Regions from separate parts of the Hominenteromicrobium sp. genome, predicted to be linked through region 1. Evidence: riboswitches for the same ligand, from Rfam matches in the RefSeq annotation. Region 1 holds a riboswitch; the other holds the start of a gene.
The links. Region 1 has a riboswitch for thiamine pyrophosphate ahead of ACLTX1_RS02855 (energy-coupled thiamine transporter ThiT). Riboswitches for the same ligand answer to the same signal wherever they lie in the genome.
Positions count from the first base shown of each region.

Region 2: another riboswitch for thiamine pyrophosphate. It lies ahead of thiC (phosphomethylpyrimidine synthase ThiC); the one in region 1 lies ahead of ACLTX1_RS02855 (energy-coupled thiamine transporter ThiT).

Region 1 covers NZ_JBKWAE010000002.1:249,197-253,410, reverse strand. Annotated here, with positions in the region: gene ACLTX1_RS02860 (glycine--tRNA ligase) at 1-1,016, opposite strand, end outside; gene ACLTX1_RS02855 (energy-coupled thiamine transporter ThiT) at 1,193-1,786, opposite strand; TPP riboswitch at 1,878-1,987, opposite strand; gene rlmD (23S rRNA (uracil(1939)-C(5))-methyltransferase RlmD) at 2,342-3,502, shown strand; gene ACLTX1_RS02845 (hypothetical protein) at 3,612-4,214, shown strand, end outside.
Region 2 covers NZ_JBKWAE010000008.1:67,446-71,659, forward strand. Annotated here, with positions in the region: gene ACLTX1_RS07770 (DegV family protein) at 1-842, shown strand, start outside; gene ACLTX1_RS07775 (chloride channel protein) at 1,039-2,304, shown strand; TPP riboswitch at 2,375-2,482, shown strand; gene thiC (phosphomethylpyrimidine synthase ThiC) at 2,544-3,851, shown strand; gene hflC (protease modulator HflC) at 3,980-4,214, opposite strand, start outside.

The DNA of each region.
Region 1 (4,214 bases):
GCTACGCGGTCCGCGCCGAGAGACGGCTCGACGACATACGGCACATAGCGGGTGTTCGTCTCCGGGTCGAAATAGGAGAGGTCCTTGCCGGAATGCTCCTGATGGCGGGTGAGGTCATAGTCCGTGCGGTCTGCAATGCCCCAAAGCTCGCCCCAGCCGAACGGGAACAGATACTCAATATCCGTCGTCGCCTTGGAGTAGAAGGAGAGCTCCTTCTGGCTGTGGTCGCGCAGGCGGATGTTCGCTTCGTCCAGACCGAGGTTCAAAAGCCAGTTTTTGCAGAAATCCTTCCAGTAGTAGAACCAGTCGAGGTCCGTGCCCGGCTTGCAGAAGAATTCGCACTCCATCTGCTCAAACTCGCGAATGCGGAAAATGAAGTTGCCCGGGGTAATCTCATTTCTGAAACTCTTGCCCACCTGACAAACGCCGAACGGCACCTTCTTGCGCGTGGTGCGCTGAATGCTCGGGAAGTTGACAAAAATGCCCTGTGCAGTCTCCGGGCGGAGGTACAGCTGGCTCTTTGCGTCTTCCGTAACACCCTGGAAAGTCTTGAACATCAGGTTGAACTGGCGGATATCCGTAAAGTTGTGGCCGCCGCACTCCGGGCAGGCAATGTTGTTGTCGGCGATGAACTGCTGCATCTGCTCGTTCGTCCAGCCGTCTGCGGATTCGCCGGTGAAGTCTTCAATGAGCTTATCGGCACGGTGACGGGTCTTGCAGTCCTTGCAGTCCATCAGCGGGTCGGAGAAGCCGCCCACGTGGCCGGTTGCCACCCAGACTTCCGGGTTCATGAGGATTGCGGAATCCAGCGCCACGTTGTAGCGGCTCTCCTGCACGAACTTGCGTTTCCACGCGTTTTTTACGTTGTCCTTGAAAAGGCAGCCCAGCGGGCCGTAGTCCCAAGAGTTGGACAGGCCGCCGTAAATTTCGGAGCCGGGGTATACGTAGCCTCTGTTTTTGCAGAGCGCCACGATTTTTTCCATGGTCTTTTCTTCGGGCTTCAGAACTTTCTTCATTTGTTAAACTCCTTTCGCGCCGCTGGCTGCTGCACGGCTTCGTGCAGCTGGATGCTGCGCTTGTGATTTATCAATCATACCACGTTTTTCAAAGATACACAACTACCGCGGCGGGATTTTATGCGAAAAAAGCGGCACTCCGCAGAGCACCGCCCGAAATTTCCGCTTGCTTAGATTTATTCGCCCTCGTCCGCGATGAGCTTTTTCATCTGCGGCAGACGGAACAGAATAACCGCCGCGATAACTGTGAAGATGAGCTCCGGCAGCATGTAAGTGCCGTTGTAGCAGAAGGAGTAAAGCCACGGGTGGCCCACCCAGGAAGCGCCGAACGCCACAAACTCATCAAAGTTTGCAAAGATAATGGCGCCGGAAATGAAGTGGCACACAAAGCGCAGCGCAACAGCCAGCGCCGTGCCGCAGCAAATGCCTACATAACCCTTCTTGCGGAAAATGCCCGCAATGCCGATAACCGTGTATGCCACGATATAATCGAGCAAAATCGTGCCGATGAGAGCAGAAGGCGTCATGCCCCAGCCGAGGATGCCGTCCATCGTGATGCCGAACGCAAGCTGAACGACGGATTCCACAAAGGAAGCCGCAAAGCCCCACTTGAGGCCGTACATGATGGAAATCATGGCGCAGGGCAGCATGGAAAGCAGCGTGATGGAACCGCCAAACGGCATCTGAAGCACCTTGATCATGCTGAGCACAGCGCCCAGTGCAACCATAACCGCGCAGGCCGCAAGCTTTTTTGTATTGTTGTTCTTCATAGTTCATTCCTCCGGTTTTCTACCGAGATTTAGGGGATAAAGCGGAGAAAACAAAAACCGCGCACCCATTCGGCACGCGGCATAAAAAGCACTTAAAATAAGCGTATTTTCCTACGTCGGCATTATCCGAATCAGGTAACAGGTTTCGGCGTTCACGCCGCTCTCAGCCGACTTTATACGTCAGCACCCTTTTTTCACATTCAGTATAGCACGGAACTTTTCGCTTTTCAACTAAAATTTGTGTTTTCGGTCAGAAAACAAGGCTTTTCTTGATTTTGGAGAAACAAAATGATAGTATAAAAGAAACATAAGCCAACGGCAACGGTGGTTAAAAGTTTTGCTTAAGCTTTTTCAAGAAGCTTAAAGCGAACGTGTGCGTTCGCTTGGGTTCATTAGAGCAGCGCCCTGTGTCGTCGTCCGCAGACGACGAAACACCTTTTGCCTAACAAAAAGTAGGATGGGAACCACAATTAGGGGGTCTCCCCATGAATTTGCAAGGCAAATTCATAAAATAAAACGCTAAAACCGATTTAAACTACGGAAGGACATATAAAAATGGAAAGCACACAGAACAAAACGCGCTGTCCGCACAGCAAAAAATGCGGCGGCTGCCAACTGCAGAACCTCGATTATAAGGAACAGCTCGCGCACAAGGAGCGCACGTGCATCCGTCTGCTCGGCAAATTCTGCCGCGTAGAGCCCATCATCGGCATGGAGAACCCCTACCACTACCGCAATAAGGTACAGGCCGCATTCGGTACCACGCGTGCCGGACGCATCATCTCCGGCATTTACCAGAGCAGCACGCACAACATCGTCGCCGTGGACAGCTGCATGACGGAAGACGAAATTGCCGACCGCATCATCGTCGATATCCGCCGCCTGCTGCGCAATTTCAAAATGACAACGTATAACGAAGTCACCGGGCGCGGCTTTCTGCGCCATGTGCTCGTCAAGCGCGGCTTTCAGACCGGCGAAGTCATGGTTGTGCTCGTCACCGGTACGCCGATCTTCCCCGCGCGCAACAATTTCACCCGTGCGCTGTTAAAGCTTCACCCGGAGATTACCACGATCATTCAAAATGTCAACGACCGCTACACCTCCATGCTGCTCGGGCAGAACGAGAAAACACTCTACGGCCCCGGCTATATCACGGATATTCTCTGCGGGCTGCGCTTCCGCATTTCGGCAAAATCATTCTACCAGATCAACCCCGTGCAGACCGAGGTGCTGTACGGCAAAGCGATGGAATTTGCGGAGCTCACGGGCAAAGAAACCGTCATTGACGCGTACTGCGGCATCGGCACCATCGGCATGGTCGCCGCCAAAAAAGCCGGACAGGTCCTCGGCGTAGAAGTGAACCGCGACGCCGTGCGCGATGCCCGTGAAAACGCAAAATTAAACCGTGTGAAAAATATCCGCTTCGTCTGTGCCGATGCAGGCAACTTCATGGTAGATATGGCAAACGCCGGTGAACACTGCGACGTACTTTTCATGGATCCGCCGCGCACCGGCAGCGACACCGCGTTTCTCTCCTGCGCGCTCACACTTGCACCGAGACGCATCGTATACGTCTCTTGTAACCCTGAAACGCTCGCGCGCGACCTTAATTTTCTTACAAAGCGCGGCTATCGCGCCGAAAAAATTCAGCCCGTAGACATGTTCCCCCACACCGACCATGTAGAATGCGTCGTACGGTTGGATAAGATGAATTAAAACAAAAGAAGGCTTTCCCATGATTCGCCCCGTTACCGAAAAGGATATTCCCGCCTGCGGATATTTTCAAATGCCGCTCCCGAAAATTACGGAAGAAAGGTAAAAAAATATGGCTTCCAGTCTCATGCACTACGCAATCACGGATAAAATTTTGCAACTGTTTCCTATGCACGACGGTGCGCGGCTGCGCTTTGGCGCGGTACTGCCGGACGCTTCCGTAAACAAGCGGAAAACACATTTTCGCATTTACAATGAAAAGCTCGGCATTCGGCTTTATGATCTTGAATCGTACCGCGCGCAGTTCGGCGAGCGTATGCAAAAAGATGACCTTTATCTCGGCTACTATCTGCACCTTATCGAGGATGCTTTGTACCGCAAAACGCTGTACGATACCTTCGGCTGGAATCCCTACACGCCGGAAAGCACCGCGCGCATGCACCACGATTACACGCTTTTAAACCGTCATTTCATTCAAAAATATAATATTCGGGATGACCTTGCCGTCCCAGAAAATTTCACGCAGGAACCGATTTTCGCTTTTGAGCCGTTTGACGCCGAAGGTCTTCTGCGTTCGATTCATCAAAACTTTGTGCCCGCGCCGGCGGATGCCCCCTACTTTTTCACGGCTGCCATGGCGGACACGTACATTGAAGACGCCGTGCGGCTGTGCACCGCGGAGCTTGACCGCTTTCACTGCGGCAAAACGCTTCTT
Region 2 (4,214 bases), on a different contig from region 1:
TGAGGATTAAAATTTCGGCGGACAGCACATGCGATCTGTCGCCGGAGCTTATCGAAACGTATAATATCGGCATTACGCCGCTGTACATTGAAAAGGGCGGGCAGAATTGTCGCGACGGCATGGACATCACGCCGCAGGAGATTTTCGACTACGTGCGCTCCGGCAAGGGCGTGTGCCGCACTGCTGCCGTGAACGTGGACGATTACACGGCATTTTTCAAAAAATGCAGGGAAAATTACGACGCGGTGATCCATTTTAATATCAGCAGTGATTTTTCCAGCTGCTACCAGAACGCCTGCACCGCTGCGGCGGAGTTTGAAAACGTGTATGTGGTCGATTCCCGCAATCTTTCCACGGGCATCGCGCTGCTCGTTTTGGATGCCGCAGAGCGTGCGGAAAAGGGCGAGGACCCCAAAGAGATTGCCGCGCTCATGCGCGAAACGGCGAAAAAAGTAGAGGCGAGCTTCGTCATCGATACGCTTTTTTATCTGCAAAAGGGCGGCAGATGCTCTACCTTGGCGGCGCTCGGCGCGAATTTATTGAAGCTAAAGCCGTGCATTGAAGTGAAGGACGGCAAAATGGGCGTGGGCAAAAAGTACCGCGGCAAGATCGACAATTGCATTGCACAGTATGTGCGCGAGCGTTTGCAGGGCAGAGACGATTTGAGACGAAATCGCATTTTCATCACGCACTCGGGCTGTGCGCCGGAGATTGTGGAGAATGTGAAAGCGATCATCAAGGAATGCGGCGGCTTTGACGAGGTGTTGGAGACCTATGCCGGCTGCACGGTCTCGAGTCACTGCGGCCCGAACACGCTGGGCGTTTTGTTTGTGAGAAAGTAAATTCTAAAAGGCTTCGCCTTTTTGGGAGACCCCCTAATTGGGTCTCCCACGGACGGAACGTTCACTGGAAGTTCCGTCCTGATTTTTGGTAGGCAAAAGGATTTCGAGCTCTGCGGAGCTCGACCAACTTTTTGAAAAAAAGTTGATTAAAAACTTTATTTGTCAATAAAGACATGAACTGAGTGAGGAAAGAATAATGGAGAACAAAGAGAAAATTCGCTCGCTTGCGGAAAACGTGTGGGCGTACATTGCGGCGTTTTTGCGGTGGGGCGTTTTAGGCTTGCTTGTCGGCGGGCTTGGCGGCTTCGTCGGCGCGCTGTTTGCAAAATCCGTTGCGTGGGCAACGGCCATGCGCGGCGCTAACCCATGGCTTTTATATTTGCTGCCCGTCGGCGGTTTGGCCATTGTGGGCGTTTATAAACTTTGCCGCGTTTCCGGCGTGGGCACGAACGAGGTGTTCGAGGGTGTACGCAGCAATAAAGGTGTTTCCATTTTGCTTGCGCCGGCCATTTTCCTCGGCACAACGATTACACACCTGCTCGGCGGCTCCGCGGGCCGCGAGGGCGCGGCGCTCCAAATCGGCGGAAGCGTGGCGACGTTCTTCGGCAAGCTGTTCCGTTTAAATGAGGAAGACCGCCACATTCTCACCATGTGCGGTATGAGCGGCGTGTTCGCGGCGGTATTCGGCACGCCGATGGCGGCATGTGTCTTCGCGATAGAGGTCGTCAGCGTCGGCCGCTTCTGCACCTCGGCGCTGTTCCCGTGCATCGTGTCCTCTGCGTCTGCCTATGCACTGGCGCTGGTTATGGGCGTTGCCCCGGAGCATTTTCTCGTCGAAAATGTCCCGGCATTTGACATTTCCACAATGTGGCGTGTACTCGTCATCGCCATTTTGTGTGCGGTTGCCAGTATGCTGTTCTGCTGGGCGATGCACAGCGGCGCAAAGCTCTTCAAAAAGCTTTTTAAAAACGAATTTCTCCGCGCGGCGGTCGGCGGCGTTGTGGTGATTTTGCTCACATTGCTTGTCGGTACGCGCGCGTATAACGGCGGCGGTATGGACGTCATCGAGCGCATTTTTGAAGAGGGCGTCGTGCGTCCCGAGGCATTCTTGCTCAAGATAATCTTTACCTCCATCACGATCGGCGCAGGCTTTAAGGGCGGCGAGATCGTGCCCACGCTGTTCATCGGTGCCACGCTCGGCGGTACGCTGGCGCTGCTTGTCGGTCTGAGTCCCGCGTTCGGTGCGGCCATCGGCATAGCGGCGCTGTTCTGCGGTGTGACGAACTGCCCCATTGCGACAATTCTGCTCAGCGTAGAGCTCTTCGGCGGCGAAAGCGCACTGTTCTGCATGATCGCGGCGCTTGTAAGCTTCCTGTTTTCGGGCTATTTCAGCCTTTATTCCGGACAGCAGCTTATTTATTCGAAATTGAGCGAGAAAGAGATCAACGTGCACGGACACTAAGCCGAGAACACAGGCAAAATCTTGACAAAACGCACTTGGCGTGGTAGAGTAAGTACGCGGAAAACGCAAAAAATAATAAACGGGGTGCTCGTATACGGGCTGAGAGGAGGGTGTGACCCTCGACCCGAATAACCTGATTTGGATAATGCCAACGTAGGGAACGGAAATATCCGGGTATGTGTCATTATCACATGCCCTTTTCTTTTGTTCCGAAACACGCATTAGGAAAGGAACGGAAAATGGAATACACAACGCAGATGGATGCCGCCCGCAAGGGCATTTTTACGCCGGAAATGGCGAAAGTTGCCGAAAAAGAGCACTTGGAGCCGAAAAAACTCATGGCGCTCATGGCGGAGGGCAAGGTCATTATCCCGTGCAATAAGGTGCATACATGCATAGAGCCGAACGGTCTCGGCTCCATGCTGAAGACGAAGATCAACGTCAATCTCGGCACGTCCCGTGACCTCACCGACCTTAACATGGAGCTTGAAAAAGTAAATCATGCGGTCGAAATGGGCGCGGAGGCCATTATGGACCTCAGCTCCTTCGGCGATACGCAGAAGTTCCGCCGCAAGCTGACGCACGAGTGTCCGGCGATGATCGGCACCGTGCCGATCTATGACGCGGTCGTTTACTACCACAAGGCGCTCGGCAAAATCACTGCGCGCGAGTGGATTGACATTGTGCGCATGCATGCGGAGGACGGCGTAGACTTCATGACCATCCACTGCGGCATCAATAAAGAGACGGCGAAGAAGTTTAAACGCAACCGCCGTTTGATGAATATCGTTTCCCGCGGCGGCTCCATCATTTTTGCATGGATGGAAATGACCGGCGAGGAGAACCCGTTCTTCCAGTATTTTGACGAAATTCTCGACATTTGCTGTGAATATGACGTGACGCTCAGTCTCGGCGATGCATGCCGCCCCGGCTGCCTGCAGGACGCGACCGATGCTTCGCAGATTGAAGAGCTCATCACGCTCGGCGAGCTGACCAAGCGCGCGTGGGAAAAAGACGTGCAGATCATGATCGAGGGTCCCGGCCATATGCCGCTCAATCAGATTGCGGCGAACATGGAGATTCAGAAAACGCTGTGCCACGGCGCACCGTTCTATGTGCTCGGCCCGATCGTCACGGACATCGCCCCGGGCTATGACCATATCACCTCCGCCATCGGCGGCACGGTGGCAGCCATGAACGGCGCATCGTTCCTGTGTTACGTCACGCCCGCAGAGCATCTGCGCCTGCCGGATGTGGACGACGTGAAGGAGGGCATCATCGCGGCACGCATTGCAGCGCATGCGGCTGACATCGCAAAGGGCGTTCCGCACGCGATGGATTGGGACAACGAAATGGCAGTTGCCAGAAAGAAGCTTGACTGGAACGCGATGTTTGACCTCGCAATCGACCCCGAAAAGGCGCGCCGCTACCGCGAATCCTCCCGTCCGGAGAAGGAAGACACGTGCAGCATGTGCGGCAACTTCTGCGCGGTGAAGAACATGAACCGCATCTTAGACGGCGAGATCGTCTCCATCTTCGATGAATAATTTGAGATCATAAGACTCCTATGTGATTTGAATAGAGAACGGCACAGCCTTGGGCTTCCTCCCGGGCTGTGCCGTTCTCGTTTATATGGGAATAGCCACCCCGGTTTTGCCGGGGTGGCTATCAGGCTTTACGGATTCGTCAAAATCTGTGCCAAGTCCGAATCCTTGCCTAAGATAATGGTCTTCTCGTCGCCGTTTAAGGTGCTCTTTAAGGCTTCAAGCGCCTGCGTGAATTTGTAGAACTCCTGCTTATCCTCGGTATTGTACGCTTTGCCGAGCAGTCGCATGTATTCGGCTTCGCCCTCGGCCTGCAATTTTGCGGCTTCGGCCTCCGCGTTCGAGACAATGATGTTCACCTGCTTA